One region of the Paenibacillus sp. BR1-192 genome, then DNA from elsewhere that is predicted to be linked to it. Evidence: riboswitches for the same ligand, from Rfam matches in the RefSeq annotation. Region 1 holds a riboswitch; each other region holds the start of a gene.
The links. Region 1 has a riboswitch for thiamine pyrophosphate ahead of P0X86_RS02895 (ABC transporter substrate-binding protein). Riboswitches for the same ligand answer to the same signal wherever they lie in the genome.

Region 1 (4,212 bases):
GTCAAAAAGAAAAGGACCGCCGCAGCGGGCGGCCAAACGGTGCTCCACCAGCCTTTTCTCATGGACGGTATTTCTCAGTCAGCTTATCCATGCTGATGCCGCCCGGATGGTGCGCGATTTTGACCTGGGATATGACGCTGGGACTTCCCGCTTTCACCAGCGCCTCATGCATGCGCTCAACGATTTTCAGCAGCTCGGAAAGCTCTCCTTCCAAGGTGGTTTCGAGCGCATGGACCTCGTATTTCACGCCCGACTCCTGAATGACCCGAATCGCTTCATCCACATAAGGAATGCTGTCGCCTCCATCCGGCGTTCTGGGTATCACTTGTATGCTCAAGAGGGTGTTTGCCATCTAAACTCATCCTTTCATGCAAGCTATATTGTAATGGAAGAGAGGCAGCCTGCCGGACAGGCCGTCTCTCTTCCAAATTAAATGCATCCTATGGTTTCTCCGGTAAAAATTCATTGGTGAAGGCGCTGTCCGCATCAAGCTCCTTCTCGAGTAGCTTGCGTTCAAACATCCAGTCTGCATACCCCGACCATACTTCGGCTTTCTGCTCGCCCCAGCGGGCAGCATCATCCTGATAGCGGGGACTCAGCCATTTCTGGCTGGCAAGAACCAGCTCGGCATCCAGCTCGGGAACGGCCTTCGTCAGCAGGGCAGCCGCATCCTCAGGATGTTGAATCGCATAGTCGTATCCTTTTGAGGTCGCCCGCATGAATGCTTTGACAAGCTCCGGGTCCTCCTGGATCAGCTTCTCGTTCGTTACGATCACCGGCGTGTAATAGTCAAGCTGCTCGGAGTAGTCCTTCACATAGATCATGTCAAGCGGCTCGTTCCGGAGCTCGGCTTCGATACCGGTCCAGGCATAGAAGATCCAGGCAAAATCAATATCGCGTTTGACGGCCGTAAAATAATCGGCATCGCCCATGTTAACCATATTTACTTTGCTGACATCGGCACCGTCGATCTCCATGATGGATTTCATGACGGCTTCCTCAACAGGCGAGCCCCAGCCGCCGTAGGATTTCCCTTCAAAATCGCCAGCCTTGACGATCCCCTTGTCCTTGGGGGCGGCAAAGCCGGATGTATTATGCTGAATAATCGCCGCAATGGAGACAAGCGGCAGGCCTTGGGTTCTGGCAAGCGTGACGCCTTCCTGGTAGCTGATGCCAAACGGCACCTTGCCGGATGCGACCAGCGTATCCGTTCCGCCGGCCCCCGGCTGGACGATCTGGACGTTAAGCCCTTCTTCCTCATAATACCCGAGCTCCTTGGCTGCATACAGTCCGGTGTGGTTTGTGTTGGCCGACCAATCGAGCATCAGCTGTACGTCGCGGAGCTTTTCGGCCGCCTGGCCGTCTGCGCCTTCGGTACCTGTATTTTCGTTCTGTCCGCCTGTACCGCATCCCGCCGCAACCATCAGCAGGGCGCAAGCGAGAAGCAGCGCCATCCATTTTCCCTTCTTCATTTTGTCTTCTCTCCTTTGAATTCTCTTTCTCTTTCTATGACCTCGTTAACTCCACAAAAAAAGCGCCCTGAATGATATCAGGACGCATGACGGCGTAAGTGTATACCACGGCAAATCATAGCTGCCGCAAACATGGACTTCCTACGCTGGCATTACCCAGATCAGGTGTAAGGGTCAGTATCATCGGATACACTCTCAGCCGGCCAATTTCCAGCTCCCCCGGGATTTATGAAGTTTCGGACGTTACATCCGTTATTATAGTCCTAACGCAAAGACCTGTCTAGTTCGGAAGGGGATGCGAACGAGGCAGGTCTTCGTATTGGACATGGCTTGTGCGGTTGGAAGAATGAACCCCGTTAACCATTCACGGGATGAAGCATTTTGATAGGATCCTGTTCGCCAGCGGTTAGCGCTGGAAGAACTCAATCCATTCTCCTTCGGGACCGTGGACGAAGAAATAGCGGTACCCGTTCGGAAGCGTTACGATTTCCTCGTCAAGATGAGGTACGGCCAGTCCCTGTACGCGCACATATTCCGCTTCGATGTTATCGGTGCTGACGGCGAAATGATGGACGGTGCCTTCTGCGGGAAGCGTGTCGCTGTAACCCTGGATAAGCTCGACTTCCGTTTCGTCGCTGCCGTTAAATCCGAGGAATGCCAGCTGGATGACGCCATTGGTATGGGTAAGGCGATCTTTCAGTTCAAGTCCGACGACGGTTGTGTAAAAAGCAATCGTGGCTTCAAGGTCCCGGACGACAATGCCGACATGATCCAATCGTTTCTGTGACAAGGCTAAACACCCTTTCCGATTCATATGAGATATGACTGAAATGTTATCATATAATTCCTATACGTCAAGTGGGTCTTGAGGACGGAAAGCTTTTGGAGCGCGATGGTTTAATAGAGTAGAATCGATGGTCTTTCTTTCATTTCCTCATCTTTACTTTTAGGTGGGTAAAAAGTATCATGAGAACTATAACTATTAATTCAAAAGACCTAACAAACAAGCATTGACAAGAAAGCTTGCCTTTTGGCCGAGGAGGAATGCTTATGAGTCCAACTCCAGCAGATCATCTGTGGATTCGACTCGCCATCATATATGCATTCATTCAGATAATGACCGTTCTGTGGATGCCTGATGCTTTATTGCTTCAGCGTGTTCTAGTCATTATGGCTTCCGCTGCCGCTTCCGTCTATTTACTACGGATCAGTCGGCATTACGAGCCGCATCTTCGAAGGTTTTGGCTTATCGCAAGTGCCGGGCTGATGGCGGATGCCTCGGCTCGAATCATCGATGCTTGTTATTTTTGGCTGGGGAAAGAGAGCGCTTCCCGTACAATTTTGACTCAATTATTCTGGGGATTCGAAATCATCCTGTTTGCAGGTGCCCTCATTTATTTGTTCCGGCACGTACAAGGTTCGTTTCGGGGAGTGCGGTTTATGCTGGATATCGTGATCGTTGGCATAACGGTCATGACGGTAGGCTGGGAATATTTCATCAAGCCCGAGCTTAACGGTTTGGCGAATGAAGCCTTATGGGGAAAGCTGTGGGTGGACATGCTGTACCCGCTGTGCGCAACGGTGCTTATTTTCTTCACCTTGGTGTTGTATTTTAACACAGGACAGTTAAGGAAACGGGCAGTCTTCCTGATATGCCTCGGCGGGAGCATGTACATTGCCGCCGATGTTCTGCATATGTATCTCGTCGATTATAAGGGTGTTGAAGTTCGTTCATACCTGTACCCACTGTATACGTTATCGGTATTCATCATTGGTTTGGCAGGAGGGCGGTCAGCTCCCGATGCCCGAAATCAATCGTTGGATGAGAGGGAGCCCCGTTCGTTCGGAAATCTGATCGTAAGATATCTGCTTCCCTACAGCGTGCTTGGCGGGATGTTTGTCCTTATGGTGCAGCGGTTCGGAGGGTGGAACGGGCTTTTTACCGGCTTATCCCTGTGCGTCATCCTGATTCTGATCAGGCAGATCCTGATCCAGTTCGAGAATGACCGCTTGTTTGACCGGCTGCATCAAAGCCTGATGCAGAGCGAGACCTTGGCGCATCGCGACGATCTTACGGGACTCTATAACCGCCGCTACTTTAACGCGAGGCTGTCGAGCTCGCTGCAGGAGGCGGACCGTGCGGGTTCCCGCGTAGGGCTTCTATATATGGATATGAACCGTTTTAAACGAGTGAATGACCGCTACGGCCATCGTGCCGGCGATTTGCTGATTCGCAAGGTCGCGACCCGTCTTCAAACCCTTGAATCCAAAGGCGTTCTGGTTTCCCGTTTAGGAGGGGACGAATTTACGGTAGTGATTCATCCGGCCGGCGAGGATCAGGAACTGATCTGGATGGCGGAAGAGATCTGGACGATGCTGAGCGAGCCGTATGAGCTGGAAGGGCATGAGGTCCGAACCACGCCGAGCATCGGCATCGCGGTCTATCCGGATCATGCCAGGAACGACCAAGAGCTGATCGGTCGCGCGGATGCAGCGATGTATGCGGCCAAAGAGCGAAACGCCCGCTGGCATTTCGATGTGGAACGAACGATGCTGCTGCAGCTGTTGGATCAAAAAGTCGAATAGACAAAAGATTCGGATATCGACAATGTGTTGTTAAGAGCAATATAAGTCGATTATTGTAGAATTTAGCGCAATCATTGCACGAATCTTGCGCATTTCTCGCAAAATAGGTCATAACTTCGATATAAAATCCATAAAATGCAAAGAAATCATATTC
Region 2 (4,212 bases), 3.0 Mb from region 1:
TCCGCAGATACTCATGCTGACTCCAGCCAAGATGAGGCTGACAAGCCGTGGAATCCGGCTTACAAGCATAATATGCTGTTGTTGTTCTGTCATCGAGAACAGTTCCAGTGGCGAGATATCTTTAACTCCAATAAATAACGAGATTATGGAGAGTACCACAACGGCTGCGAATAAGTATCTAATCTTCATGGTTCTTCCTTCTATGGCGTATGTCTGTCGAAACTCCGGCAGTCAGCAATTCCCCAACCATTCTCATTGAGATTGATTATCAATTGCGTTCTGATATGGATTATATCATTCTCATTCTCAGTCGACAAGTATAATTGAGAATCAAAATCATTTAATTTGTTCATCCAAGTATCATTTGTTCATGATTTGTTCATAATATGGAGTTTCGCAGAGATAAACTTTATATCACCGAGGCTGAGCCGCTTGGATTCGCGGTTCCCGAAATACATACGTATGTAGAAGCTGATTTAATTCTCAGTAACCGGGTATAAAAAATATAAATTAACTTTCCTTCGAAGCGTTGACAATCCCTCTAAGTTATATTAATATGCTAACATAATTATTATTTCTAACTAAACGTAAGTTAATGTGGAATGATAATTCAACGACAGCAATTCAACTCAACATGCATATTTGCTTGAATTAAAGGACATCTTTGTTATCAGGCTTATGCAAACATGATTACATCAGGAGGTTTTTTTCAATGTCTAAAGATTTTTCAGCAGCACTTAAGCATCGCCGTTCCCATTATGCCATCAGCAAAGACCCGGTCATTTCCGACGAACGCATCCAGGAGATAGTTAATGAAGCCGTTAAATATACTCCGTCTTCTTTCAACTCCCAAAGCGCACGCGTCGTTGTACTGCTTGGCGAACAGCATGACAAACTGTGGAACCTGACCGAAGGCATTCTGAAAGAGGTTGTCGGAGACGAAGAGGCTTTCAAATCCACAGCTGAAAAAATGGGTGCATTCCGCGCTGGATACGGCACTGTTCTCTTCTTCGAGGACAATAACGTAGTTGCCGACCTGCAGCAAAAGTTCGCGCTGTATGCCGACAATTTCCCGGTTTGGTCGAACCAATCCAACGGCATGCTGCAATTCGTGGTATGGACGTCCCTCGAGGCAGAAGGCCTGGGCGCATCCCTCCAGCATTACAACCCGTTGATCGACGAGAAAGTGAAGTCCGAATGGAACATTCCGGAAAACTGGAAGCTGATCGCTCAAATGCCTTTCGGCAAACCGGTTGCAGATCCGGGCGAAAAAGAATTTGCGCCGCTTGAAGATCGCGTGAAGGTATACAAGTAAGCCATAGCCGGCCTAAGCCGCCTACCCAAGCCCTGAGGATTGGAATAGGCGGCTTTTTTATGGTGCCCTGCCATTGAAAACCTGCCGGCAAAACGATACAATAACACAGGAAGCAGGCCTTCCGCCTTCTGATCTTCGGAAGTTCTTGGAGCCGGCTTGATACCAACTGCATATTTGATGTTTGGCTGTACTAGGGGTGCCATGTGCTGAGAGACGGCGGACCGCCGTTAACCCTTATCACCCGATCTAGATCATACTAGCGTGGGGAAGTGTAGCATTTATGTTTATTTCTTTGCGTAGGCATAACTGCACTTCTTCATGGGGTGCGGTTTTTTTGCGTGGACTTATACAATGGGGAGGAAAAAATTTATGAATGAGCTTGTATGCGGAACCAGCCGGATCGTGGGTTGCCGGTTCTCGGTATTTCCCATGACGGATCGGTTCGTTGAAGTGATCACGGAAGCGCTTCGTTCCGTGGATTCGGATAAGGTCTGGATCCAAACGGATGATGTAAGCACTTGTATTCGCGGCCGTGCGGAGCATGTGTTTGATGTGACGAGAGCAATATTCGCTTATGCCGCGGCTAGCGGCGTGCACACGGTGTTTAACGGTACTTATTCTATCGGCTGCCCAGGCGATACGGATGCCGATGCGTATATGAATGAGGATTCGACCCGCTTAAACCACGATATCGGGGAACGCGCCGATATCGAAACGGCCTGCCAATTCGCGCTTTACCCGATGGGTAGCGCCAATTACATGGATGTCATTTACGCAGAAGTGGATCGTGCGAAGGCAGCGGGCACATTCGGTGGAAGCGTACATTACGCCAGCCGATTGGACGGGGCGTTGTCCCGGGTGTTCGGATCACTCGAAGACGCGTTCCAACATGCGATTCAATCCGACAGCAGCCATCTGGTCATGACCGCGGTGGTTTCGGCCCACAGCCCATCCCCCAAAGCCAAAGCTTAAGGTCCTTTCCAACAGATAAAGGCCCGGCACGCGCCGGGCCTTTATCAATTGCAGGCAAGAATTTGACGGTGTTTAAACCCAAGCACTCAAGATGATTACGAGCAGGATAAAGAGAACCAATATAGTTCCTACTGAATTGCCCCATGCGCCGCCGTATGCTCCGCTCATGAAGATCCCTCCTGGATTTAAAAGAATGACGTGAGTTAATCACGTTATTATCTTATTGCTTATGGCGGGCGAGCGTCACGGCTAATGTACCCCCCTCTTTTTTATGCAGGGCTTATTTATTCCTCATAACCGACCAGCAGCCTGCCTCCGTACGGCCTGAGCGCTTCCTCCGTCACTGCAATAAGGTCCGCAGGATCGTCCTCCCGATAAATCGCCAGAAGCGCTGCCTCCAGTCGATCCCCCATAGCTGGGCTATAGCGGTTGAATAAACGAAACAGCATCTTCCCTTCACCCGTCCACTCCCGGTTTGCCCTCAGCACGAATTCGCATAGAGTCGACGCTATTTTGTGTACAGTAAACCATTTTTCGCCTTCCCTGCGGGGACTTGTCAAGTCCAGCAAAAACTCGGTCAGGATGTAGCGGTATTCGGCAATATCGCTCGACGACAAGGGCATGGGGCCGTAAATCAAATCATTCCGGGCATCCGCCCGCACCTCTTCTCCCTCAGGCAACGAACGCAGCACCGTACCTTCGGCGACCATCCGCTGCAAAGACGGATTCGCCGCCAGCACTCCCTCGTCGAAATATTCGCGATAGGAGGATAAAGACAATATGAATATTTCCGCGATCCAGCCATGCGCCTCGATCGTCTTCCTGCTGAAGTCATATCCGTCCCGTTCAATGACGATGATGTCCAGATCGGATTGTTCATTATATTCACCACTGCTCGCGCTGCCGCCAAGTACGGCAAGCAAGCAGTCGGGATAATTTCGTTGCATGACGCGTATCGCTGCCTCCGTCGGTTCCAGTCTCATGGCCGTTTTCCTCCAGTAATTCTCTCATCCGCCACAAAAAAGGGCTCAAAATATTAAATTCAACGAAAACCCCAAACGTACCTGAATCATATGGTAAATAAACGATTACCCGCATTGACGATAAGGAAGAAGGGATAGATGAGATGAATTACATTCACATGCTCTCCAGATTAGGCATGGGCAGTGCCCACCCGGGAGGATTCGAGGCAACCCTCAGAATGCTGAAGAATTATCCCATTCAACCGGGCAGCCGCATTTTGGAGGTAGGGTGCGGAACCGGCAGAACCGCCTGTCATCTTTCGGAGATGGGTTATCAAGTAACCGCCATTGACCTGAACGAAAATATGATCAAAAAAAGCCCGCGCAAGAGCCGAAGCCATGGGTATGGACGTGGAGTTCCTGCAGGCGGATGTATGCGCGCTGCCTTTTGAAGACAACCGGTTTGATCTGATCATGGCCGAGTCCGTCACCGTATTTACGGATACCTCGAAATCGCTGCCCGAATATTACCGCGTTCTGGATCGCGGAGGCGTCCTGCTGGACAGGGAACTGCTGCTGGATAAGCCGATGCCGGAGCCGAAGCTTAAGGAGCTGCTCGAATTCTTCGGCATTCCTAATCTGATGATGAGGGAAGAATGGGCGGGGTCCCTTTTGTCTTGCGGTTTTAAGCAGGCTGAATTTTTGGAGTACAACCACTTCAACGAGCAATTAAAGGAAGAGCAAACCCGTCATCTGGATGCGTTTGAGCAGCGCGATAAAGGACTCCTGTTCGATGCTGCGCTCTGGGAAACGCTGTTCAAGCATGACCGCATGATTCTGGATAATACGGATTATCTCGCTTCCGTCTTATTTCGTGCAGTGAAATAATCCGGCCTCATCTCTATGCATCAAGAGGGGATCTGCATATGGCTATGCTTCCCCTCACTCCCATCACACTCAGTT
Region 3 (4,212 bases), 1.8 Mb from region 1:
TATGATTCGCTTTGCCCGTCTCCCGTCCGTATTCCGTCCCGCTACACCAGCGCGGGGAAGGCAAACTTGACGTCAACCGCCCTTCCCGAATCTCCCAGATGTGCGTGGCCGCCCGCTGCGCGATCTCCATTTCATGGGTCACCATGAGAATGGCGGTTCCGGCGCGGCGCAGCCGTTCGCACATCTCCAGAATCGCGAACGTGTTCCGCGCATCCTGTCCGAAGGTCGGTTCATCCAGGAGCAGGACGGCCGGCTGCCTTGCCATGGCCGTGGCAACGCTCAGCCGGCGCTTCTGGCCTGTCGACAGCTGGTACGGGTGCCTGTTATCCATGCCGTCCAGCCCAAAGCGTTCCAGGCAGCGGTCGGCCCGTGCCTTCGCTTCTTCCGGCGGCATATGGTCCACCAGCAGCGAGTACATCACCTCATCGCCGATACGTTCCGTCAGAAACTGAAGCTCCGGATTCTGAAACACGAATCCGATTTGGCGCAGCTGCCGCTCTCTCTTCTTCCGCACTTTCCTGCGCTTGCCCTGGATGACCTCCTCCCCGCAGAGCACATAGGTCCCTTCGGCGCGCAGGAGCCCCATCAAACTGAGCAGCAACGAGCTTTTGCCTGCGCCGTTGGGCCCGATCACCGCAATGAAATCTCCGGGATATACCTCAGCCGAAGGAAGAGAGACGACCGGTTTCTCCCATCGCAGTCCCCGGAAATCATCTAACCGAATGACAGGCTCCCCAAGGTGGGCAAACGATGAGTCTGCCTCAGGCAAGAGACTTCCCAGCTCATCGCCTGGCGCGTCTACCGGAGCAAACAGCTCCCGTCCTGCCCGAGACTCCGCATAATCCTCCCATACGCCGGGATACCAGATGCCATACGCCTGAAGCTCGCGCGCATACTCGGCGAATATCGCTGCCGGCGGACCATCGCCCAGAATGGCGCCATCCGGGGTGAACAGCACCACGCGGTCCACGTATTGGGCCATTTCTTCAATCCGGTGCTCCACGATAATCAGCGTACGCCCTTCCGATACGGCCTTCACCGCTGACCAGATTTGCTCCCTGCCTTCCGGGTCGAGCAGGGCGGACGGCTCATCGAGGAACAGCACCTCCGGCTCCAGCAGAAGGGCCGAAGCCAGCGCAAGCCTCTGCTTCATCCCCTGCGACAGATGACTGATCGGCATATGCAGCTCCTGAAGGTCAAGCCCAACCTCATGCAGGACGGCTTGCATTCGCTCCTTCATCTCGTCGCGGGGAACGCTGAGGTTCTCCAGCACGAAGGCCAGCTCTTCATCCACGTACGGCATGCAGAACTGGGTATCCGGATCTTGGAATACATATCCCCAAGAGCGAGGCACCAGCTGGGCTTCGCATTTCATCGGCACCTCCGTGGCGCGGGGAATCATCCCGCTAAGCACCTGAAGCAGCGTGGATTTGCCGCAGCCGCTCGGACCGAGCAGCAGCACCTTTTCCCCGCGGGCAGCCGAGAAGGACAAGTCCTTAAACATCAAACGCTCCTCGCCCGGATACTTCAGGCGCAATCCCTCCACATGCACGGCCTGCTCCGTAACCGCCTCCGCGGTTGAAGACGAAACCAAGCGGGCGGCGGTTTTAGACATGACGCGGATCATCCAGTGCTTCATAATCCTTCTTGGACGCAGGGCGCAGCAGGGATGTGACGCCCGTACGGTCCAACGCTTTGGCCAGCAGCAGCATGAGCAAGCCGGCAATGACGGCGCCGCTGAGAATCCGCATGCCATACTTGGCGAGGAACATCCAGGTCTGAAGATCATCGGTATAACTGTAATAGAAGTCCATCACCATCGAGCCGACCGCCGCGCCGGCCCCGGCAATCACCACCGTCCACGCCGAGGTGCTCCGGTAACGGAACGCCGCGAATACCAATTCCGCGCCCAGCCCTTGAATGAGACCGTACAGCAGCAGCGTCAGTCCCCAGCCGCTCCCGAACAGCACTTCCACGTGGGCCGCCGCCACCTCCGCGATGATGGCCACTCCCGGCTTGCGGATCAGCAGGTAAGCGAGCGTGGCCGCTGCGAACCACATGCCGTATAACAGTTCATCCGCTTCGAAGAACAGCGGTTTCAGCAGATTGTAAACCGATCCCCAGAAATGATAAATGACGCCAAGCACCAGCGATACCAGCACCGTCACCAAAATATCGCTTAAACGCAGCCCTTTTCTAGGCTGTACCCCCAATTTTTCCTGCACTGACGTTCCCATAACAACACATTCCCCTCTCCACCGCTATTTTTGTATAAACACAACAAAAAACCGTCTGGAAAAACGCGCAGACGGAAAAATAGGCCCTATGTAGGCAGGGTCGGATATTCTCTACGCTGGCATTACCCAGTTCAGATTAACGGTCAACAGCGGATAGCAGCTGCAATCTCAGCCTGATTCACTCAAGCCCCCGTATTCCCTATTCGGTTTCATGTTAATCTTAAAATACACATTCGTTCCCCAATTAGCAAGAACCTTTTTTCAAAAATGGCTATTTATTGATTTCCGGCTCATTCTATGTCAATATCAGAGTGATTGGCTTTTCCACCAACGTTTTATTGCCGACACCTATGCACAAAGGAGAATGACATGGCTAAACAATTGCTGCGTCTGATGACCGAGCTGTCCTCCCGCAAGTGGCTGTCCCGCATCATGGGGCATTGTTCCCACAGCCGGCTGAGCCGTCATCTAATACCTGCATTTATACGAATCTACCAAATCCCGGCGCATGAAGCGGAGAAGGAGATCCACGAATACCGTTCGTTGAACGAATTCTTTTCCCGCCGGTTAAAAATAGGCCTGCGCGCCATAGACGACACCGCCGATGCCATGGTAAGCCCCGTCGATGCCACGATTTCGGCGATGTGCGCCGTCAACGCCGGCACCATCCTCAGCGTCAAGGGACAGGATTATACCCTGAGCGAGCTGCTCGCCAAGTCACCGAGAATGGAGAATTATATCAACGGTTATGCATTCGTATTGTATTTAAGCCCGACCGACTATCATCGCATACATTCCCCGGTAACCGGCATTCAAGCGGAAAGCGAGCATTTGAAGGGCCGGGTATACCCCGTGAACGATTTTGCGATGACCCATATCCGAAACGTGCTCAGCCGCAACGAGCGCCTCATTACCTATATTGCCCATGAATTCGGCGAAGTTGCGGTCGTGAAGGTCGGAGCCATGAACGTAAGCAGCATCCGTTATGCCGACGAGAGCGTGAAGAAATACGACATTGGCGACGAACTTGCGTACTTTGAATTCGGCTCTACCGTCGTGCTCTTGACGGAGAACGGCACATTTACACCCCGCGGTGACTTGGAACCGGGCTCCAAGGTGAAGATGGGAGAACTGCTCGGTTTGCTGCACCCTTCCACAGCCCGAAAAGGGTAATTCCTTTCGCCTTCCAAGCATGCGCTATAAGCTAAGTCCATGAAACATTCGACGGATGAAGGATTACCGCCTGTTCAGCAGCCGGTAAATGATCCGCTGAAACAGCCGATCCGGCAGCAGTCCCTTGATCCGCGCGGTCAGCCGCGTGCCTCGGGGCAGCGTATAGCGGAACCTCGGTTTGGTCATGGACGATATGCTTGCCACAAGACGGGCTACCTCCTGCGGATCTCCGCTTTCCCTGGCCGTCCGCTCGGAATAGTCCAGCACGCCCTTCAGCAGACCGCTGTAGGGTGATCCTTCCTTGACCGCCAGCTCCCCAAAACTCTTATTCCAGATCGGCGTGCCGTAGGCACCGGGCTGGACCAGCACGACATCGATGCCAAAGGGCATCAACTCCATGGACAGGCTCTCGCCGAACCCCTCCAACGCAAATTTGGACGCCGCATAGGGACCATAACCCGGAAAGCCGACCCTGCCGCTAATGCTGCTCATGAGAACGATTTTGGACCGTCCGGTCTTGCGCAGCAGCGGGAGCATATGCTGCGTCACCGATACGGTCCCGAAGAAATTCGTCTCCATCTGCTTTCGCCAGCCCCCCAGCGGCACTTCCTCCACCATGCCGCCCACCGCCTCGCCGGCGTTGTTCACCAGCACGTCCAAGCGGCCGAACTTCTGCTCCAGCGCCGAAGCAGCAGCCTTGACCTGCTCCTCGGCACATATATCCAATCGGAAGATGTGAATACGCCCGGTAACATCTGCTTGTTCAGCCTGAGCCAACAGCTCTGCTGCCGCCTCAGGTCTG
Region 4 (4,212 bases), 790 kb from region 1:
CCCGTCGATATAGCCGGTCCCCTGTCTCTTTCGTGATCCGTACCTTCATCGCTTCCAAGCATTCCCTCGTCATGACCGCCTTTGATCACAACGATCCTGGGCCCCAGATCATGAATACGCCTCGCCGCTTCTTTGCGATCGTTCATCGTGCGGATACGCATCCCCGCCAATACTTCGGCCTCCGGTATATTGGGGGTGACGATCAACGCCAGCGGCAGCAAATCTTCTCTTAAAGCCTGCACCGCTTCGCCCTGCAGCAGCTCCGCTCCGCCCTTGGCGATCATCACGGGATCGACAACGACCTTCCCCCAGCCGAATGCCCGAATCCGGTCAGCAACCAGCCGAATGATCTCGGCGTTGAACAGCATGCCCGTCTTCAATGCATCTATCCCGAGGTCCGATCCAACCGCTTCAATCTGCTCCGCAGTTGCTTCGGGCGGCAGCGGATATACGCCGTGAACCCCCAAAGTATTCTGCACCGTGATCGCGGTAATCGCCGACATGCCGTACACGCCGAGTTCCTGGAAGGTTTTTAGATCGGCCTGAATGCCGGCGCCGCCACCGCTGTCAGACCCGGCAATCGTCAGGGCACGGGGTATGCGAGCCTCGCTCATCGCGTGCCTCCGGCAGCCGCCGCTCCCGCTTCCAGCACAGCGGCATACCCTTCCAGCGATCCTGGATGAAGCTTCGCCAGCTCGTCCAGGAAAGTTATCTGGAAGCTTCCCGGTCCCAGATCTGCCGTTCGCTCAGCAGCTTTCGCCGCCGCGGCCCCATAGAAGGCCAGACCCGCCGTACCTGCAAGCAGCAGGTTTGCTTCCACCGCGGCAAAGGCACCCAGCACCGAGGTCAGCAGGCAGCCTGCGCCGGTCACCTTCGTAAGCAGAGCATCCCCTCCGGTAATGATGCGCACTTCCGTTCCATCGGTAATCACGTCCTCTTCACCGGTAATGGCCACGATCGTGCCTAACTCGCGCGCCGACCGCACGGCCAGCTCGGCATGATTGCTGCCTGCGCTATTGCCTGCGTCTACGCCCTTGATCTCGCGGATCTCCCCGATAAGGTGAGCGACTTCAGCCGCATTTCCGCGCACGAGCGAAACCTTCACCTCGCTTAGGATCCGCAGCGCCGACTCCGTCCGAAAACGGGTCGCTCCCGCGCCGACCGGGTCCAGCAGCACCGGCACGCCATGGGCATTCGCCGATTGCCCGGCGATAATCATCGCATCCACCAGCTCGCGGTTCAGCGTACCGATGTTCAATACGAGCGCGCCCGCGATGGCGGCCATATCCGCCACTTCCTCCGGCGCGTAAGCCATCACCGGCGACGCGCCCAGCGCGTACAAGCCGTTAGCCGTAAAATTCGTAACCACCACGTTCGTCATATTGTGAACGAGGGGGCTCGTCTGCTGTACCTTCGTTAAAAGCGCCGAAACCTCTTTTTCCCATGAATGCATTTATATCAGCCTCTCTTCGCTATAATGGAATTCCATGTGCTTGCGAACATCGCTCTTTACAGCACGGCAGCCTCCAACTGCACCGGCCATTCCTCCTGCTTATAAGCCATGTCCCAGAACAGATACTCCAGCTGGCAGCTCAGCATGAAATGCTCCCTCATCCGTTCCCGCTCGGCTGCCGTCGCACGATCCGCCCATGCATCGAGACGGTCGCGGAATTTGGCTGTCGCGTCTTCCCCCCGGTTTCCGTAGAAAGAAATCCAGTCGTAAAACGGATGGGAGGCATCCGGCTTCACCTCATTCAACAGCTTGCGGCCAATCTCCAGGTACGTCCATGGGCACGGCAGCAGCACGGCCATAATCTCCCCCAAACTACCCTCGTGCGCCACCGTCAGCATATGACGGATGTAATGATGCGCGGACGGAGCCAGCGGATATCCTTGAAGCTCCTCATAGGTCACCCCGGCAGCTGCGCAAAAATTCTGATGCGGGTGCACCTCGCTGTGCAGGATGAATGAAATCTGTTCGTTAAAGGCCGCAATCTCTTCCCGGCTGGTCGATTTGGAAATGGCTATTCCGTATATCCGCATGTAGGCATTCAAATACTCAAAATCCTGCTTCACATAGTGAATCAACTGCTCCCGCTCCAGATTCCCCTCGGCAATGCCTTTTACGAAGGGATGATCGAAGATTGCTTGAAAAATGCCTCCCGCCTGCTGACGGAGCTCTTGCGTGAAACTCATGTTTGTCCCCACCTCCAACATATTGAAGAGCAGGAAGTCCGTAAGACACGACTTTTCAGACAACGCTAAAAAGCCGCCCCGAAAACTGGAGCGGCTTCGTCAACAAGCCCGGGTGCGCCAAAAAAACGCACCGAGACCTCATATTCGAAGGCTCCACTTTCCTACGCTAGTACGAACTAGATCAGGTTCAAAGGGTCCAAGATACGCTCTTGTCTCAGCCGCCAACGGCTCCCCTAGTGGACTTCCTATTCTTTTGTCTAATACTGTACATAGGTTTGAGGGTAGTGTCAAACGTTAACAGTTTGTGGACGGAACCTCAAGCTCGAACCTTCCTCCGACCGCGTGATTGTGACGATGTACGGTGGCGGCTGTCTTTTCGCAAGATAAAAACGCAGGCTACCCCAAACTCATTCCGGAAACACTGACGCTCAGCTGTCATATATGCCCCCGCATAATGAGTGCATAAGCACAATTCAAATAAATGAAATTTAAAGGAGCGAGCGTATTTATGACGTACCGATTGAAAACGGTTAAACCCATTCCGGATGGCTACACCTCCGTGACGCCGTGGATCATCTCAAGAAACTCCGCAGCGCTGATCGATTTCCTCAAGCAGGCTTTTCGAGCCGAAGAGTTAGCCCGCGTCTATGTTGGCGATGGTGTCATCGGCCATGCCGAGGTGCGAATCGGGGATGCCGTCGTCATGATGTTTGACGCAAAGCCGGAATGGCCGGATAGCCCGGCATACCTCCGTTTGTATGTTGAGGATTGCGATGACGTGTATCGGCAAGCGCTGGCCGCAGGTGCGGTCTCGGTGACGGAGCCAACGACCTTGTTCTTCGGCGATCGGGTGGGACGGGTACGGGACCCGTTCGGCAACTTATGGTGGGTACAGACACGAATGGAGGACCTCACTCCGATGGAAATGGAACAGCGTGCCCAAGACCCGGAATACATCCAAGCGATGACCTATGTTGCAGGGGCGGAGATCGTGGTGAAGATGTCGTAAAAAGTTACCGTGAAGCGAGCGTTATTACAGGGAGGACATGGGTGGATTCGGTGTCCCAGGGGTGTGCATGGATGGCTGCTGACCAAAACAACTTAGAACACCATAACTTAGAGTAGCTTTGGGTTAGAGGTAGAATCCGGTATATAGTTGGTGCTACTACTGGTCCTGGTACTACTACTGGTCTTGGTGTGACTACTGGTCTTGGTGCGACTACTGGTCTTGTGCGACTACTGTTCTTGGTACGACTACGGTATTGATGCTACTACTGGTCTTGGTGCTACTACTGGTCTTGGTGCGACCGCTCGAGGACTAGCGGACTGAGGATACGTTATTTAGCTGAATAGGCGTAATTTTTGATGGCTAACGGACACCAGATACGTTATTCATAGAATATGATGGCAAAAGGACAGTCTATTGCGGTAATAAGGGATCCTGTGTCCGTTTGATCTAAGAATCGAGGGTTAATCAGGGAAATAAGGGATCTGGTGTCCGTTAACTGGTGGTCTAGGTGCGACTACTGGTTTTGTTGCTATTTTTTCGTCTTGGTGCTACTGCTCATCTTGGTGCGATTACTAGCCTGGTGCTGCCTCTCGTGTCTAAATGCTACAGCTGGTCTTGGTGCTACTACTGGTCTTGTGCGACTACTGGTCTTGGTGCGACTACTGGTCTTGGTGTGACCGCCCGAGGACAAGCGGACTGAGGATACGTTATTTAGCTGAAAAGGCGTAATTTTTGATGGCTAACGGACACCAGATACGTTATTCATAGAATATGATGGCAAAAGGACAGTCTATTGCGGAAATAAGGGATCCTGTGTCCGTTTGATCTGAGAATCGGGGGTTAATCAGGGAAATAAGGGACCCTGTGTCCGTTAACAGGTCATGGTTAGCGGCATGATGCCCGGAGTTGGTTAGGCTGTACTGGCGAGCGATGTGACATACAACTGCATACCGGCGGTACTTCGACGTTGCGATGCTGGCGACGCGCGATGTTAAAAAAGGAGGCAT

Region 2: another riboswitch for thiamine pyrophosphate. It lies ahead of P0X86_RS21890 (YkoF family thiamine/hydroxymethylpyrimidine-binding protein); the one in region 1 lies ahead of P0X86_RS02895 (ABC transporter substrate-binding protein).
Region 3: another riboswitch for thiamine pyrophosphate. It lies ahead of P0X86_RS27810 (ECF transporter S component); the one in region 1 lies ahead of P0X86_RS02895 (ABC transporter substrate-binding protein).
Region 4: another riboswitch for thiamine pyrophosphate. It lies ahead of tenA (thiaminase II); the one in region 1 lies ahead of P0X86_RS02895 (ABC transporter substrate-binding protein).

Annotation. Positions count from the first base shown of each region.
Region 1 covers NZ_CP120718.1:660,876-665,087, forward strand. Annotated here, with positions in the region: gene P0X86_RS02885 (ABC transporter permease) at 1-62, opposite strand, end outside; gene P0X86_RS02890 (MTH1187 family thiamine-binding protein) at 59-352, opposite strand; gene P0X86_RS02895 (ABC transporter substrate-binding protein) at 441-1,472, opposite strand; TPP riboswitch at 1,594-1,703, opposite strand; gene P0X86_RS02900 (VOC family protein) at 1,879-2,262, opposite strand; gene P0X86_RS02905 (GGDEF domain-containing protein) at 2,523-4,058, shown strand.
Region 2 covers NZ_CP120718.1:4,890,677-4,894,888, forward strand. Annotated here, with positions in the region: gene P0X86_RS21880 (ABC transporter permease) at 1-189, opposite strand, end outside; gene P0X86_RS21885 (nitroreductase family protein) at 713-1,315, shown strand; TPP riboswitch at 1,498-1,600, shown strand; gene P0X86_RS21890 (YkoF family thiamine/hydroxymethylpyrimidine-binding protein) at 1,685-2,287, shown strand; gene P0X86_RS21895 (hypothetical protein) at 2,360-2,455, opposite strand; gene P0X86_RS21900 (nucleotidyltransferase domain-containing protein) at 2,572-3,270, opposite strand; partial or broken gene P0X86_RS21905 (class I SAM-dependent methyltransferase) at 3,540-4,137, shown strand.
Region 3 covers NZ_CP120718.1:6,070,046-6,074,257, forward strand. Annotated here, with positions in the region: gene P0X86_RS27805 (ABC transporter ATP-binding protein) at 1-1,615, opposite strand, end outside; gene P0X86_RS27810 (ECF transporter S component) at 1,608-2,237, opposite strand; TPP riboswitch at 2,329-2,441, opposite strand; gene asd (archaetidylserine decarboxylase) at 2,607-3,410, shown strand; gene P0X86_RS27820 (SDR family oxidoreductase) at 3,474-4,212, opposite strand, start outside.
Region 4 covers NZ_CP120718.1:1,451,847-1,456,058, reverse strand. Annotated here, with positions in the region: gene thiD (bifunctional hydroxymethylpyrimidine kinase/phosphomethylpyrimidine kinase) at 1-614, opposite strand, end outside; gene thiM (hydroxyethylthiazole kinase) at 611-1,453, opposite strand; gene tenA (thiaminase II) at 1,510-2,196, opposite strand; TPP riboswitch at 2,338-2,441, opposite strand; gene P0X86_RS06210 (VOC family protein) at 2,705-3,205, shown strand.